4 regions of the Streptomyces sp. UF-297 genome follow, and region 4 is predicted to be linked to each of the others. Evidence: riboswitches for the same ligand, from Rfam matches in the RefSeq annotation. Region 4 holds a riboswitch; each other region holds the start of a gene.
What was found. A riboswitch is a leader RNA that binds a small molecule or an ion and turns the genes downstream of it on or off. The one in region 4 is predicted to bind cyclic di-AMP.
Positions count from the first base shown of each region.

Region 1: linked by a shared signal. The riboswitch ahead of AC4IJH_RS09195 (M23 family metallopeptidase) and the one ahead of AC4IJH_RS41715 (M23 family metallopeptidase) in region 4 are both predicted to bind cyclic di-AMP.
Region 2: linked by a shared signal. The riboswitch ahead of AC4IJH_RS23805 (transglycosylase family protein) and the one ahead of AC4IJH_RS41715 (M23 family metallopeptidase) in region 4 are both predicted to bind cyclic di-AMP.
Region 3: linked by a shared signal. The riboswitch ahead of AC4IJH_RS04555 (C40 family peptidase) and the one ahead of AC4IJH_RS41715 (M23 family metallopeptidase) in region 4 are both predicted to bind cyclic di-AMP.

Region 1 is NZ_JBSIBZ010000011.1:15,516-19,709, reverse strand. Features, by position in the region: gene AC4IJH_RS09200 (GntR family transcriptional regulator) at 1-696, opposite strand, end outside; gene AC4IJH_RS09195 (M23 family metallopeptidase) at 1,001-1,792, opposite strand; cyclic di-AMP (ydaO/yuaA leader) riboswitch at 1,806-1,961, opposite strand; gene AC4IJH_RS09190 (M16 family metallopeptidase) at 2,157-3,524, opposite strand; gene AC4IJH_RS09185 (M16 family metallopeptidase) at 3,545-4,194, opposite strand, start outside.
Region 2 is NZ_JBSIBZ010000044.1:12,240-16,433, forward strand. Features, by position in the region: gene AC4IJH_RS23795 (cytochrome P450 family protein) at 1-509, shown strand, start outside; gene AC4IJH_RS23800 (LysM peptidoglycan-binding domain-containing protein) at 834-1,943, shown strand; cyclic di-AMP (ydaO/yuaA leader) riboswitch at 2,195-2,345, shown strand; gene AC4IJH_RS23805 (transglycosylase family protein) at 2,349-3,041, shown strand; gene eno (phosphopyruvate hydratase) at 3,458-4,194, shown strand, end outside.
Region 3 is NZ_JBSIBZ010000004.1:154,576-158,769, reverse strand. Features, by position in the region: gene pcrA (DNA helicase PcrA) at 1-2,195, opposite strand, end outside; cyclic di-AMP (ydaO/yuaA leader) riboswitch at 2,411-2,597, shown strand; gene AC4IJH_RS04555 (C40 family peptidase) at 2,606-3,805, shown strand; gene AC4IJH_RS04550 (hypothetical protein) at 3,895-4,194, opposite strand, start outside.
Region 4 is NZ_JBSIBZ010000146.1:4,779-8,972, forward strand. Features, by position in the region: gene AC4IJH_RS41705 (PP2C family protein-serine/threonine phosphatase) at 1-68, shown strand, start outside; gene AC4IJH_RS41710 (DUF2332 domain-containing protein) at 137-1,165, opposite strand; cyclic di-AMP (ydaO/yuaA leader) riboswitch at 1,515-1,660, shown strand; gene AC4IJH_RS41715 (M23 family metallopeptidase) at 1,672-2,937, shown strand; gene AC4IJH_RS41720 (aldo/keto reductase) at 3,073-4,053, shown strand; gene AC4IJH_RS41725 (hypothetical protein) at 4,143-4,194, opposite strand, start outside.

The DNA of each region.
Region 1 (4,194 bases), on a different contig from region 4:
GGGGTGTTTCGGCTCCCTCACAGCGCCGTGGGCCACCGGCCGCCGCAGCCGGTGGGCGGGCAGCGAGCGCTCGATGTGCGCGGCCATCAGGGCCCGCGCCCGCTCCGCGTCCCCGCGGGTCACCGCGTCCACCAGCGCCCCGTGCTCGCGCCAGGACTCCGCCTCGCGCGCTGCGAGAAATTCGCGGCGCGCGGCGCCTCCTTGGGCGGGTGGGGGCGGGAGGCGGGCGGGGTCCACCGTGTACATCCAGTCGATCTTGCGGCGGAGCTGGGTGAGCAGCGCCGTCAGGCTCGTACTGCCGCAGGCCTGGGCCAGCGTCTGGTGGAACCAGGCGTCCAGGCGCCGCAGGTCGGCCCCGTGGCCGCCGTGCCGGGCGCGCTCACGGCCCAGGCGTACGAGGCCGTGCAGCACCTTCAGGTGCGCCTCGGTGCGGCGGGCGGCGGCGCGGGCCGCGCCCATCGGCTCCAACAGGGCGCGCACGTCCAGCAGATCGGCCGCCTCCTGCTCGGTGGGCTCGGCCACCACGGCGCCCGCGTGCCGGCGGGTGGTGACGAAGCCCTCGGACTCCAGGGTGCGCAGGGCCTCGCGTACGGGCACGCGGGAGACGCCGTAGCGGCCGGCCAGCAGCTCCTCGATCAGGCGGCTGCCGGGCGCCAGGGCACCGCGGACGATGTCGTCGCGGATGGCCGCGCACACCGCGTGCCCGGGAATTCCCGGGGCGTTCGCCGCTCCCGGAACGCCAGCACCGTTGTCACCGGGAACCGAGCCTCGCATCGTCCGCGCCTCCGCCGTAATCCCGTGGAAACACCGCCGCTCGACGGCAATTTGAGACTCTATTCGAAAGGGCCCGGCTTTTTCATGGGGCCGGTGAATTCATGGATATTTTTTGGCCATGAAGAGGGCGGCCTGACGCGGCGGCGCCGAAATGCCCCGACCCCGGCGGGCAGGGCTGCCGGCCGGGGTCGGGGGAAGGACGCGAAATGCGCCGGGGCTGTTCGCCTCAGATGTTGACGCCGTGCGAGCGCAGGTACGCGACGGGGTCGATGTCCGAGCCGTAGTCGGCGCCGGTGCGGGCCTCGAAGTGCAGGTGCGGGCCGGTGACGTTGCCGGTGGCGCCCGACAGGCCTATCTGCTGCCCCGGGGTGACGGTCTGGCCGACCGAGACGCCGATGGAGGACAGGTGGCCGTACTGGGTGTAGGTGCCGTCGTTCATCTTGATGACGATGTTGTTGCCGTACGCACCGCCCGGGCCGGCCTCGACCACGGTGCCCGAGCCGACCGCGTGCACGGACGTGCCGGTGGCGGCGTGGAAGTCGATGCCGGTGTGGCTGCCGGAGGACCACAGGCCGCTGGAGGCCTTGTACTGGGTGGAGACGTAGGAGCCCTCGATCGGCGCGTTGTAGGAGAGCAGGCGCTTGCGCTCCGCTTCACGGGCGGCGCGCTCCTTCTCCTCGCGCTCCTGCTTGGCCTTCGCCTCGGCCTTGCGCTTGGCCTCCTCGGCGCGCTGGGCGGCCTCGGCCTCGATCTTCTCGCGGGCGGCGTCGGCCTCGGCGGCCTCGCGCTGGGCGTCGGCCTGCTCGGCGACCACGTCGGCCATCTCGTCGCTGATGACGATGGTCTTCAGGGTGCCGGTGTCCTGGGCGCTGTCGTCCGCGGTGGCGGCCATGGCCGGGGAGGCGACGGAGGCGACGACGCCGGAGGCGGCGAGCGTGGCTATGCCGGCGATGTTGCGGGTCGTACGAGCGGTACGGCTCGGACGGCGGTGCTTCCCGGTGGCACGGGTGAAGGCCATGTGCTGGCTTCGTCCTTTCCTTCCTTCTCGCCTACCGGGTTAGCTGACGGGTTCGGAGCAGGAAGGTCTCCTACGAACTCCTCCTGGAAGGAGTCCGATTCACCCCAGGGGACGGTGGGTCCCCGGCTCCCCTGGCTCGCGCCGTACGGGGACTCGGCGATGGCTGCCCGGCGCCGCGGGTGCGGCTCACATCTGACGGACAGCGGGATTGACGCTAAACGGCCCGTCTTTCAATCGGCAAACAGAACCCGTGCTTTGTGCCGTACGCCACATGGGCAACAAGCAACCAGCGCCAACAAATGGGACAAACGCGGGGCCCGGAGTGCGCTCGCACCCCGGGCCCCGCGTCCGCTCGGCGGTGGCGTCAGCTGCTGACGACCGTCACCTCGCCGATGCCCAGCGCCCGCACGGGCTCGGCGATCTCGGAGGCGTCGCCCACCAGGACCGTGACGAGCCGGTCCACGGGGAAGGCGTTGACGGCGGCGGCGGTCGCCTCGACCGTGCCGGTCTCCGCCAGCCGTGCGTACAGCTGCGCCTGGAAGTCGTCCGGGAGGTGCTGCTCGACCTGGTCGGCGAGCGTCCCGGCGACGGCGGCGGCGGTCTCGTACTTCAGCGGGGCGACCCCGACGAGGTTCTGCACGGCCACATCGCGCTCGGCGTCGGTCAGGCCCTCGGCCGCCAGGGTCCGCAGCACCTTCCACAGGTCCTCCAGCGCGGGGCCCGTGGAGGCGGTGTCGACCGAGCCGCTGATGGCCAGCATCGCGGCGCCCGTGCCGTCCCCAGAGGAGCGCAGCACCTGCCCGAAGGCGCGCACGCCGTAGGTGTAGCCCTTCTCCTCGCGCAGGACGCGGTCCAGGCGGGAGGTGAGCGTGCCGCCCAGGCAGTACGTGCCCAGCACCTGGGCCGGCCAGACGCGGTCGTGCCGGTCGGCGCCGATACGGCCGATCAGGAGCTGGGTCTGTACGGCGCCGGGGCGGTCCACGATCACCACGCGGCCGGTGTCGTCCGCGGTGATGGGCGTGGCCGCGACGGGCTCGGCGGTGGAGCCGGTCCAGGCGCCGAGGGAGTCCGCCAGGGCCTGGTCCACGTCCACGCCGGTGAAGTCGCCGACGATCACGGCGGTCGCGGTGGCGGGCCGTACATGGGCCTCGTAGAAGGCGCGTACGGCGGCCGCGTCGATGCGCTCGACCGTTTCCTGGGTGCCCTGGCGGGGCCGGGACATCCGGGAGGTGGCCGCGAAGAGCTCCTTGGACAGGGCCATCGCGGCGCGCCGGGCGGGGTTGGCCAGCTCGTGCGGGATCTCGTCCAGGCGGTTGCCCACCAGGCGCTCGATCTCGCTGTCCGCGAAGGCCGGGGCGCGCAGGGCGTCGGCCAGCAGGCCCAGCGCCTTGTCCAGGCGGGAGGCGGGCACCTCCAGGGAGACCCGCAGGCCGGGGTGGTCGGCGTGCGCGTCCAGGGTGGCGCCGCAGCGCTCCAGCTCGGCGGCGAACTCCTCGGCGTCGTGCTTGTCGGTGCCCTCGGACAGGGCGCGCGCCATGATCGTGGCGACGCCGTCCAGGCCCTCGGGCTCGGCGTCCAGCGGCGCGACGAGGTTGACCTCGACGGCGACGACCTGCTGGCCGGGGCGGTGGCTGCGCAGCACGGTCAGCCCGTTGGGCAGCTGCCCGCGCTCGGGGGCCGGGAAGGCCCACGGCTTGGGCGCGCCGGCCTGCGGCTGCGGGTGGAAGGTCATGGTGCTGGTCACGGCGTCGCTCACTTCGCCGCCTCCTCGTCGTCGTTCTCGTCGGCGTCCGCACCGGCGCCGGCGACCGGCTCGTACACGAGCACCGCGCGGTTGTCGGGGCGCAGCCGGGCCTTGGCGACCTCCTGCACCTCCTGCGGGGTGATGTCCAGTACGCGCTGGACCGCGGTCAGGGCGAGCTGCGGGTCGCCGAACAGCACGGCGAAGCGGCACAGTTCGTCGGCGCGGCCGCTGACGGTGGCCAGCCGGTCCAGCCACTCGCGCTCCAGCTGGGCCTGTGCGCGCTCCATCTCCTCGGGGCTGGGGCCCTCCTCGGCGAAGCGGGCCAGCTCCTCGTCCACGGCCCGCTCGATGTCGGGGACCTCCACGCCGCCGGAGGTCTTCACGTCCAGCCAGCCCAGCGAGGGCGCGCCGGCCAGCCGCAGCAGGCCGAAGCCGGCCGCGACCGCGCTGCGGTCCCTGCGCACCAGGCGGTTGTAGAGGCGGGAGGACTCCCCGCCGCCGAGCACGGTCAGCGCCAGGTCGGCGGCGTCCGCCTCACGGGTGCCGTCCTGGGGCAGGCGGTAGGCGGCCATCAGGGCGCGCGAGGGCACCTCTTCCTCGACGACCTCGCGCAGCTCCTGGCCGATGACGTCGGGCAGCGAGCCGTCGCGCGGCGGCT
Region 2 (4,194 bases), on a different contig from region 4:
CCACCGTCAACCTGATCGGGAACGGCACGTACGCGCTGCTGCGCAACCCCGGCCAGCGCGAGCGGCTGCAGCGGGCCCTGGCGGCGGGCGATCAGGCGCTGCTGGCCACCGGCATCGAGGAACTGCTGCGCTACGACGGCCCGGTGGAGCTGGCCACCTGGCGGTTCGCCACCCAGGACCTGACGCTGGGCGGGCAGCGCATCGCCGAGGGCGACCCGGTGCTGGTCGTGCTGGCCGCCGCCGACCGCGACCCCGAGCGCTTCACCGCGCCCGACACCCTGGACCTGTCCCGCCGCGACAACCAGCACCTCGGGTACGGGCACGGCATCCACTACTGCCTGGGCGCGCCGCTGGCCCGCCTGGAAGGACAGACGGCGCTGGCGACGCTGCTGACCCGGCTACCCGATATCCGACTTGCCGCACAACCGGATGATTTGCGCTGGCGGGGCGGCCTCATCATGCGGGGGCTGCGGGCCCTCCCGGTGGAGTTCACTCCCCCTCAGAAGTGACGGGTCGTCAGCGGCGTGACCTTTGCGTGATCTCCACTACACCGGCTTGAGACCGTCACGGCCCGCCGCTACCGTCAGCCAACTGAGGGCCTGCGCCCGAACCCCGGCCGGGCGCGCGCCACCCGGCACGCACGCTCGCCGCGTTGCCGAAATGCCCTAGTAGCTCCGCTACGAGGACATCCCGGCGCCTTGCGATCGCACGCACCAGAGGGCGCACGCTGATCCGACCGGGGTGCAGACGCAGGCTCTGGCGCCTGCGCCCGAACCCGGCACAGGTTCGGGCGCGGCCTCCGACAACTCAACCGCCGCTCGAAAGGCAACCGCATGCGCTCCGGGAACGGACGACACCGCCGCCCCCGTCAAGCTCCGGCCATCTTCGTCACGGCGGGAGTGACCGGCGCGGGCATCGCCCTGCCGCTGTTCGCGGCGAGCGGCGCCCAGGCCGCCGACACCGCGACCTGGGACCGCGTGGCCCAGTGTGAGAGCGGCGGCGTGTGGAGCGCCGCCGGCAACGGCTTCTACGGCGGGCTCGGGCTGACCCTGAAGAAGTGGGAGCAGTACGGCGGCACCGCGTACGCCGCGCGCCCCGACCTGGCCAGCCGCTCCCAGCAGATAGCCGTGGCCGAGACGATCCTGGCCCACGAGGGGCCGGGCGCCTGGTCGAGCTGCGCCGCGGGCGCCGGGCTGGTCAAGGGCGGAAAGGGGCCGGAGGTCGACCCGGGCGGCACGCACACGCCCGCGCCCTCGACGCCGTCCCCTTCTTCCCCCTCTTCCCCTTCCTCTCCTTCTCCCTCCCCTTCCCCTTCTTCCCCCGGTGGGCCGGGGGAGCCGGGTGAGTCGGGCAGCACCGGCAGGACCGGCGGGTCCACAGGCTCCGAGGGCCGCGGCGGCCAGGACGGCGCCGGTCGGGACTCCGGTTCCGGTTCCGGCTCCGAGTCCGGTTCCGGTTCGGGTTCCACCGACCCCGGTACGGACCCGAGCGCTCCCGCCACCCCGTCCCCCGACCCGTCCCCCACGCAGACCGACCCCGCCACCCCGCCGCCCGCCAAGGGCAAGCACCGCGGCGACGCGGACCCGCGCGAGGACACCGGCGCGGGCCGCGACACGGACCGCGGCACGGGCCGGCACGCGGGCGGGGACGGCCGTACGGGCGAGCAGGGCCGCACGGGAGAGGGGCGCGGCGGCGACGGGGGCGGCCGCTCCGGCGGCGGCGAGCGGCACCCCTCGCGCGGCGGTGACGCCGGGCGCGGCGGGGCGGGCTCCGAAGGCGGCTACACCGTACGGTCCGGTGACAGCCTGTCGGCCATCGCAGCGGCCCATGAGGTGCCCGGAGGCTGGCCCGCGCTCTACGCGGCGAACGAATCGGTCATCGGCTCCGATCCCGACCTCATTCACCCAGGTCAGAGCCTCGATCTGGACCCCGGATCAAGGTAGTTAGAGGCCCTTTGCCCGTTTTGGCGAAAGTGAGACATGGGTCTCGTTCGGTGCTGGCGTGTCCCGCGCGTCCGTTGTTTCCAAACCGCGCCCGACCTGCGGAAATGTGAGCATCCTGTGATCAAAAGCTGTCAACTGGCCTCAGAAGTAGGGGTTTGAACAGGCCGGGTGTTCCTGTTTACGGTCATCACCGCTCGCCAAAGCGGGCCCTTGGATCACACGCCTAATCCTGCCGGTGATCCGAGGCAGTCGACGCGCAAGCGCCGAAGGCAGGAGCGGGGGACCCAGGTAAGTGCCGGTCCGACCGGCTTGGGGTGAAGCCGTGTGTGAAGCACACACGGCCGGGCAACTCACACGGCCCGAACCCGACAGCTCACCTCGTAGGCGTCGGTGAGGAAACGAACCATGCTTTCTGCCAAGGGCAAGCACCGTCGTCCGTCCAAGGCCGTCCGCGTCGCCACGCTGGCCGGCGTCGCCGGTGCCGCTGTGGCCGTGCCGCTGATGGGCGCCACTTCCGCCAACGCCGCTTCGGTCTCCACCTGGGAGAAGGTCGCCCAGTGCGAGTCCGGCAACAACTGGTCGATCAACACCGGTAACGGCTACTACGGCGGCCTGCAGTTCTCCAAGTCCAGCTGGCTCGCCGCGGGCGGTGGCAAGTACGCCCCGACCGCCAACCTGGCCTCCAAGAGCCAGCAGATAGCCGTCGCCGAGCGCCTGCTCCAGATCCAGGGCCCGGGTGCCTGGGCCTGCGCCCCCGGCACCGGTCTGTCGAAGGGTGGCCCCAAGGCCAACGTCGACGCCTCCGGCAGCTCCGCCAAGAGCTACACCGCGCCGAAGAAGCAGAAGGCCGCCCCGCAGCCGCAGCGCCACGTCGAGAAGCAGGCCCCCAAGGCCAAGACCCCGGCCCCGGCCCCGACGACCCAGGCCGCGCCGAAGAAGTCGACCGGCAAGGGCAACTACACCGTCAAGTCCGGTGACACCCTCTCCAAGATCGCGGCTGCCCACGGCACCAACTGGAAGAAGATCTACGAGAACAACAAGTCCGTCATCGGCGGCAACCCGAACCTGATCTTCCCGGGCCAGAGCCTCAACGTCTGAGACCTCTGAGGCGCCCTGGCGCCACCCCCGTCCCCGTCCCCCGACGGAGACTCCACGGGCCCCGAAATTTCCGGAGATCCGCGCGCACGGCGGTGTGTACGGACCCGGAACCGGGGCACCCGAGGATCCGGGAAACCGCTCTTCCCGCGAGACAACCCCGCCCGACGCGTACCTCCCCCGAACGCGTCGAGGCGGGGTTTCTCCGTTGCCGGGGCCGGGCCCTGCCGCCCCCGCACCTGGTCGTCACCCAGCGGCTACCGGATATTTCTCCGTTCAGCGAACAATGCACCCATCCATCCCGTGAACAGGGCCTTTGGCCCTGTTTTCGTCCCACGGGCCGGGCGGTGGGCGAGCGAAGCCGCCGCAGGCCGTTAGGCTCGTGCTGCAGAACTTCAGACACCCATGAAGGAGACAACGTGCCGTCCATCGACGTCGTCGTAGCTCGCGAGATTCTCGACTCGCGAGGCAATCCCACGGTCGAGGTCGAGGTCGGCCTCGACGACGGCAGCACGGGCCGTGCCGCCGTTCCGTCCGGCGCCTCCACCGGTGCCTTCGAGGCCATCGAACTCCGCGACGGCGACCCCAACCGCTACGGCGGCAAGGGCGTCGAGAAGGCCGTCCTGGCCGTCATCGAGCAGATCGGCCCGGAGCTGGTCGGCTACGACGCCACCGAGCAGCGCCTGATCGACCAGGCCATGTTCGACCTGGACGCCACCGACAACAAGGGCTCGCTGGGCGCCAACGCCATCCTGGGCGTCTCCCTGGCCGTGGCGCACGCCGCCTCCGAGGCCAGCGACCTGCCGCTGTTCCGCTACCTGGGCGGCCCCAACGCGCACGTCCTGCCCGTCCCGATGATGAACATCCTCAACGGTGGGTCGCACGCCGACTCCAACGTGGACATCCAGGAGTTCATGATCGCCCCGATCGGCGCGGAGTCCTTCTCCGAGGCGCTGCGCTGGGGCACCGAGGTCTACCACACCCTCAAGAAGGTCCTGAAGGCCAAGGGCCTGGCCACCGGCCTGGGCGACGAGGGCGGCTTCGCCCCCAACCTCGGCTCCAACCGCGAGGCCCTGGACCTGATCCTGGAGGCCATCAAGGAAGCCGGTTACGCCCCCGGCCAGGACATCGCGCTCGCGCTGGACGTCGCCGCCTC
Region 3 (4,194 bases), on a different contig from region 4:
GCGGGCCCGGTCCGCTTCCACTGGACGTACTGGTCGGGAATCTCCTCCAGGAAGCGCGAGGCCGGGTTGTAGGACGGCTGCCCCCACGCGCTGCGCATCGTGGAACGGGTCAGATAGAGCCGCTCGCGGGCGCGCGTGATGCCGACATAGGCCAGCCGGCGCTCCTCCTCCAGCTCCTTGGTCTGGCCCAGCGCGCGCATGTGCGGGAAGACGCCGTCCTCCATGCCGGTGAGGAAGACGACCGGGAACTCCAGGCCCTTGGCGGTGTGGAGGGTCATGAGCGTGATGACGCCGCTGCCCTCCTCGTCCTCGTCGGGGATCTGGTCGGAGTCGGCGACCAGGGCGACCTGCTCCAGGAAGTCGGCGAGGGTGCCGCCCGCCGCGGCGCCACCCGATTCCGCGGCGTCCCCGCCGCGGTCCTGCTCGAACTCCAGGGCCACGGCGGCGAGTTCCTGGAGGTTCTCGATCCGGGTCTCGTCCTGCGGGTCGGTGGAGGCCTGGAGCTCGGCGAGATAGCCCGTGCGCTCCAGCACCGCCTCCAGGACGGTGGCGGGCCCCGCGCCGGACTCGACGATGGTGCGCAGCTCCTCCATGAGGACGTTGAAGCGCTTGACGGCGTTGGCGGAGCGGGCCGCCATGCCGTACGCCTCGTCGACCCGGCGCAGCGCCTGCGGGAAGCTGATCTTCTCGCGCTGGGCGAGGGCGTCGATCATCGCCTCGGCGCGCTCGCCGATGCCGCGCTTGGGGACGTTGAGGATCCGGCGCATCGGGACGGTGTCCTCGGGGTTGGCCAGCACCCGCAGGTACGCCAGGATGTCGCGGACTTCCTTGCGCTCGTAGAAGCGCACACCGCCGACGACCTTGTAGGGCAGGCCGACGCGGATGAAGACCTCTTCGAAGACACGGGACTGGGCGTTGGTGCGGTAGAAGACCGCGACATCGCCCGCCTTGGCGTCCCCGGCGTCGGTGAGCCGGTCGATCTCGTCGGCGACGAACTGCGCCTCGTCGTGCTCGGTGTCGGCGACGTAGCCGGTGATGGACGGGCCCGCGCCGGCGTCCGTCCACAGGTTCTTCGGGCGGCGGTTCTCGTTGCGCTCGATGACGGCGTTGGCCGCGGACAGGATCGTCTGCGAGGAGCGGTAGTTCTGCTCCAGCAGGATCGTGGTGGCGTCCGGGTAGTCCTCCTCGAACTGGAGGATGTTGCGGATCGTGGCGCCGCGGAAGGCGTAGATGGACTGGTCGGCGTCGCCGACCACGCACAGTTCGGCGGCCGGGGTCTCGGGGGTGTCCGGGCCGACCAGTTCGCGTACGAGGGTGTACTGGGCGTGGTTGGTGTCCTGGTACTCGTCCACGAGGACGTGCCGGAAGCGGCGGCGGTAGTGCTCGGCGACATCGGGGAAGGCCTGCAGCAGGCTGACCGTGGTCATGATGATGTCGTCGAAGTCCAGGGCGTTGGCCTCGCGCAGCCGCGCCTGGTAGAGGGCGTACGCCTGCGCCAGGGTCTTCTCGAAGCCGTCGGCGGCCGTCCCGGCGAAGGTCTCCTCGTCGATGAGCTCGTTCTTGAGGTTGGAGATCTTCGCGCTGAAGGACTTGGGCGGGAAGCGCTTGGGGTCCAGATCCAGATCGCGGCAGACCAGGGCCATCAGGCGCTTGGAGTCGGCGGCGTCGTAGATCGAGAAGGAGGAGGTGAAGCCGAGCTTCTTGGACTCCCTGCGCAGGATGCGTACGCAGGCGCTGTGGAAGGTGGAGACCCACATGGCGCTCGCGCGCGGGCCGACCAGCTCCTCGACGCGCTCGCGCATCTCGCCCGCGGCCTTGTTGGTGAAGGTGATCGCGAGGATCTGGCCGGGGTGGACGCCGCGCGCGCCGAGCAGATGCGCGATGCGGTGGGTCAGCACCCGGGTCTTGCCGGAGCCGGCGCCGGCCACGATCAGCAGCGCGCCGCCGCTGTGCACCACGGCGGCCTTCTGCTGGTCGTTGAGGCCCTCCAGCAGCGCGGCGGGGTCGACGGCGGGCCGGGCCGCGCCGTCGCGGTAATACGTCTCCCGGTCCACGGGCGCGTCGAAAGCGCCCCCGAAGAGATCCGCCGGGATCTCCTCCTGGCTCGGACCACCCTCGTCCTCGGGAGGGGGCGGGGGTCCCTCGTCCTTGGGGTCGAGGTCCGCCAGGAAGCTGTCGTCAAAGAGGCTGCTCATCGCTCACCGAGTCTAGGCCGCCCCGGTGACAACCGGCTGCGGAGTCGGCGAACCGGCGTCCCGAACGCGACATCCCGGTCACCGTCGCGGCCGACCGCGCCAAGGTCACGAAAAGGTTTCGGGCATATCGAACATCAGCCTTCACAGGGGCCTCAGAAGTTGGCTAGCGTGCTCGCCCGGGCAGCCCGTCCCTCCGCGGTCGACAGCGTCCGCACGGGCCGCTCCCGCCGAGTCCGGCCCTGCCCCCACAGCATCCGGAGCCGGGGACCCACCATGCGCAACCGGGGCGAATCGGCCACCGTACGGAGCCTCGTACGGACCGTAGGGCACGCCTTCCGAGGGGCACACCCCCAGACCGCCCGAGCCCGACAGCTAACCCGGTAGGCGGTCCACGGAAGGAGTCGCCGGCCTTGGCGTCGCACCGCAAGCCGCGCACCCGAATACTCACCTCGTCCGGCAGCCGTACCGCCGCCGGGCTCACCACCGCCGCGCTGGCCTCCCTCACGCTGCTCTCCCAGACCGCGAACGCGGCCCCCGCCGAGCCGCGGCAGAGCATCGAGGAGGTCAAGGAGAAGGTCGACGGCCTCTACCGCCAGGCCGAGGTGGCCACGCAGCAGTACAACGGCGCCAAGGAGCGCACCGAGCAGCAGCGCCACAAGGTCGAGGGCCTGCTCGACGAGACGGCGCGGCGGACGCAGAAGATGAACGACGCCCGGCGGCAACTGGGCACCTTCGCCTCCGCCCAGTACCGCACCGGCGGGCTGAACCCCACGGCGCAGCTGATGCTCGCCAAGGACCCGCAGCAGTTCGCCGAGCGCAGCCACCTCATGGAGCGGCTGACCGGGCGGCAGCAGCAGGCCGTCGCGGACTATCAGGAGCAGCAGACGGCGGCCGCGCGCCGGCGCGCCGAGGCGACCCGCAGCCTGGAGAAGCTCCAGGAGTCCCAGAGAGCGCTGCGCGAGTCCAAGAAGTCCGTGCAGGACAAGCTGGCCGAGGCCCGGCAGCTGCTGTCGCGGCTGACCGCGCAGGAGAAGGCGCGGCTGGCGGAGCTGGAGCGCAAGAAGGAGGCCGAGGCCCGGCGCAAGGCCGAGGAACTGGCCCGCAAACAGGCCGAGGAGGCCCGCAAGGAGCGGGAGCGGCAGCAGGAGCGGGAGCGGCAGCAGGAGGGCAACGACGGCGGCCAGGGGCCGGGCCGGACGGACGGCGGCGGGTCGGGGCAGACCGACGGCGGCGGTTCCGGGCAGACGGACGGCTCGTACGCGGCCAAGGCCGAGAAGGCGATCGCCTTCGCCCGCGCCCAGATGGGCAAGCCCTACGTCTGGGGCGCCACCGGCCCCAACTCCTATGACTGCTCCGGCCTGACGCAGGCGGCGTGGAAGGCGGCGGGCGTGGATCTGCCGCGTACCACCTGGGACCAGGTCAAGGTGGGCCAGCGGGTGTCCACCAGCAGCCTCAAGCCCGGTGACCTGGTGTTCTTCTACAACGACATCAGCCATGTCGGGATGTACATCGGCGACGGCAAGATGATCCACGCGCCCAAGCCCGGCGCCAGCGTCCGCGTCGAGTCGATCTACTACATGCCGATCTACGGGAACGTACGGCCCGCGTGATACGGCCCGCGTGATACGGCCCCATGAACGACGAGTGCCCCGGACCGCTCAGCAGTCCGGGGCACTCGGCCGAAGTCAGGGGCGGGACCTCACGTCCACAGCACGGCGATGAAGATGTTGACGACCGTCAGCAGGCCCACGGCGCCGAAGAGCGGCTTGTCGATCTTCTCCTCGTCGCGCTTGACGTAGACCAGGGCCAGCACGACCACCAGTACGGCCAGCTTGATGCCGATCTTGATGTTGTTGACGGTGTGGTCCTGGGCCTGGTTGAGGCCGACCAGGGCGATGCCGGTCACCAGCATCGTCAGCGCGCCGTGCAGCATGGCGGGCGTGAAGCGGGCGGTACCCGCGCTCATCGCCTTCATCTGGGTCAGGAAGCCGCCGAGCAG
Region 4 (4,194 bases):
GGCATACCGGCGGGGAGTCGGCGGACGACATGGCGCTGCTGGCGGTGCGGCGGCCGCTGCCGGTCTGAGGGGGAGGGGCGGTCGTCACGGCAGGTCTGATGCCGGGCGGCGCTGCAGGGCAGCCAGCGGCGCAGCCTCAGGGCAGCCAGTGGATGCTCTGCCCGTGCTGTGCCGTATGGGCCACGGGCCGCTCGTCGAGCGAGAGCGTGAGCAGGCCCTCCTCCGCGGGGCGCGGGGCCGCGATCCAGGGCAGCACGCTGTGGTGCTCGTTGGAGATCCAGTGCCCGGGCCGCCGCGCGAACAGCGACCGTACGAGCCGGGCGAACTCCTCGCGGCGCTCCAGCGGCAGGTAGGTCAGCACGGAGGTGTGGAAGACGACGAGCGTCGCCTCGGGCGGGGCCTGGGCGGCGAGCGCGGGCAGCTCGTCGAGGAGGTCGCCGCGTACCAGGAGGGGGGCCCGCGCGGACCGTACGGCTTCCGTGGCGCGTACCGCCTCGATGGCCGCCAGCTGCCGCTGCCGCCGCAGGTCCGTCGCGCCCGGCCAGATCAGCGCCTGGAGCCAGCGCACGTCCTCGGGGTCGGAGGTGTCCAGCGGATCGAGGTCGATGCCCGCGCGCCAGACGATCTCGGGGAGCCGGTCGGGGACGGGCGTGCCCGGGCTCGTACGGCAGGGGAAGACCGCGGGGCTGCCCGCCGCGCCGAACTCCGGCCGGTCGTCGTAGCGGTAGCGGTAGCGGTCCGGGTGCAGGCACAGCCCGGCCGAGGCGCCGACCTCGATCAGCGCGAGCGGCTGGGGGAGTTGGGCCAGCAGCGGCAGGAGCGTGGCGCAGCGCGCGGGCTCGTTGGTCTGGGTGGAGCGCCGCAGCATCACCTCGCGCACGGCGTCCCAGTGGCGTACGGTCCACTCGCGCCAGCCCCGGTAGGCGGCCTCGCCGCGCGGGCCCTGCTCGGCGTGCGGGCCGTCGAGGTAACGGACCGCGGCGAGCAGGAGGTTGGGCTGCTGCTTGTTGCCGTCGGGGAGCGTGGCGGAGAGCAGATCGCACAGCTCCTGGTCCCGGCTGATCCGGTCGGTCAGCTCCTCGTACGCCTCGGACTGCCCCCTCGCCTGCTGCCGGGAGAAGTCCCGGTACCGATCCGCCACTGCCTGCGCACTGTTGACGACCATGATCAGACGTTACTGCCCTCACGATCCGTAACTGCCATACACCCCTCCGCGTAACGACTGGTGCACAATCCGGGGAAGATCGTTTGGGATGCGCGCCCCAACTCACCCATGTATGCGATGTATTGGGAGCATAAATGCCTGCCAAACCTGCGGCCGATTCCGGGGAACGCTTGGTATCCGACCGCGCCGTCTATTACTGTCCGATAACGGAGCGCGGTCGTCCCAGCCGTCGCAAGAGGCGGCACCGTGCGCCTACGCCGAATCCCGTACGCGCGATTGCCAACTGCATCAGGTGCACCATGCGCGACTGCTGTCCCGCGTCCCCGCGCCATCAGCCGCCGCATCGTCCACCATTGCGTCGCCAGCCGTGCCGAGGGAACCGGGGAACCACCACCCTGGGGTGAATCGGACGCCTCTCCCACCAGAGGCCGCCCGTAGGAGACCTTCCTGCTCCGAGCCCGACAGCTAACCCGGTAGGTGAGAAGGAAGGAAAGGAGTGCGCCCCCGTGGCGTCCAACAGGCCCGCCCCCGAGCCTTCGTCCGCGTACGGCTTCGAGCCCCGCGCCGCCGGTGCCACCGGCCCCGCCGACCTCTCGGATCCTGCGTCCACCGCGGTCATGGCGACCATCGCCGCCACTCCTTTCGCCGTCGGCGGCGCCGATGACCACGCCGGCGCTCCCGGCGCCGGGGACGGCCCGTGGGAGGAGTGGAACCCCACCGAGGAGTCCGTACGCCCCGTACGCGGCAGACACCGGGTCGGCAAGCAGCGCAACAGCGGACTCGCCCGCAGCGGCACGGTCCTGGGCGTCGGCGTCATCGCGGCGGTCGGCGCGAGCGGCATGGCCACCGCCGAGGACAAGCCGCCGGTGCCGATATCCATGCCCGACCTGGGCGGCCTCGCCGACACCATGGCGGCCAAGCTCCCGGACGCGGAGTCGCTGCCCGGCATCGGCGACCTGATATCCGACGATGCTCCGGAAGCTTCGGATTCCTCCCCTTCTTCGCCCTCCGGTTCTTCTTTGTCCTCCGGTTCCTCTTCGTCCTCTGGTTCCTCTTCGTCCTCCGGCCAGGTCGTCCAGCCGGGCGTCTCCCCGGAGGCCGCGGCGCAGGGACACGACGCCAGTACGGCCCTCCTCTCGCGCATCATGCAGCAGGCCGAACGGCAGCAGGACGCCGCCGCACAGGAGGAGCGCGAGGCGGCGCAGCAGGCGGCCGTGCGCCGGGCCGAGCAGGAGGCGGCCGACAAGCAGCGCAAGGCGGAGAAGGCCGCTGCCGCCGAGGAGGCCGCCAAGAAGGAGGCCCAGCGCGAGGCCGAGCGGAAGGCGGCGGCCGCCGCCCGCAAGAAGGCCGAGGCCGAGCGCCTGGCCGAACTGGCCAAGAGCTACACGCTCCCGCTCACCTCGTACACCCTGACCGCGAGCTTCGGCCAGGCCGGCGACCGCTGGTCGGCCAACCACACGGGACAGGACTTCGCCGCCCCGACCGGCACCCCCGTCAAGGCACTGCACTCCGGCACGATCACGCAGGCGGGCTGGGCCGGCGCGTACGGCTACCGCATCGTGCTCACCCTTCAGGACGGCACCGAGGTCTGGTACTGCCATCTGTCGTCCATGGTCCGCGTCTCCGGGAAGGTCGCCACCGGCGATGTGATCGGCCGCGTCGGTGCCACGGGCAATGTCACCGGGCCGCACCTCCACCTGGAGATCCGTCCGGGCGGCGGCGCACCGGTCGACCCGGCACCGTGGATGCGCAGCCACGGCATCGGCATCTGACGCTCGTCGGCGCTTACCGGCGCTTACCGGCGCTTACCGGCGCTTACCGGCGCTCACCGGCGCTCACCGATGTCCTGTTGGGGCGCGCTCCGACGGAATGGAATAAACCCCTCCCACCCCTCGCTGAACAAAGGCATGGCTACGAGTAAGCAGACCGCGACGACCACTCCGGCTCCGACTCCCACCCCCAGGTCCATCGGCTCCCTCTCCGTCTCCCCTCTCGCCCTCGGCGGCAACGTCTTCGGCTGGACCGCGGACGAGGCGGAGTCCTTCGCCGTACTGGACGCCTACGTCGCCGGCGGCGGCAACTTCATCGACACCGCCGACGCGTACTCGTACTGGGTGGACGGCAACAAGGGCGGCGAGTCCGAGACCGTCATCGGCAACTGGCTCGCCTCGCGCGGCAACCGCTCCGATGTCGTCATCGCCACCAAGGTCGGCGCGCTCCCCGACCACAAGGGCCTGTCCGCCGCCACCATCAAGTCCGCGGTGGACGAGTCCCTCACCCGCCTGCGCACCGACTACATCGACCTCTACTACACCCACTACGACGACGAGTCCGTCCCCGTGGAGGAGTTCCTCACCGCCCTCGACGACCTCGTCAAGGCCGGCAAGGTCCGTGAGATCGCCGCCTCCAACATCTCCGCGGCCCGTCTTTCGGAGGCCCTGGACTTCTCCTTGCGCGAGGGCATCGCCCGCTACGTCGCCCTCCAGCCCCACTACAACCTGGTCTCCCGCGACACCTACGAGGGCGAACTGGCCGACGTGGCCGCCCGCCACGACCTCGCCACCGTCCCTTACTACGCCCTGGCCTCCGGCTTCCTCACCGGCAAGTACCGCCCCGGCTCCTCCGTGGACAGCGCCCGTTCCTCCACGGCCGCCGAGTACCTCGCCACCGACCGCGGCCGCCGCGTCCTGACCGCCCTCGACACGGTCGCCGCCGCCCACAACGCCGAACTCTCCACCGTCGCCCTCGCCTGGCTCGCGGCCCAGCCCACCGTCGCCGCCCCCCTGGCCAGCGCCCGCACCACCACCCAACTCCCGGCCCTGCTGGCCCTCTTCGACCTGAATCTCACCTCCGCGGACCTCGCCCTCCTCACGGAGGCTTCCGCGTAAGGCGTCACCCACGTACGAGGGCGGCCGGACACCCATCGGTATCCGGCCGCCCTCGCGCGTACGTATCGCGCACGTCTCTTGCGTACGTGTCAGGCCCGACGGTCGGCAACCACCCATGACGTCGCGGCAACAACCCCCGCC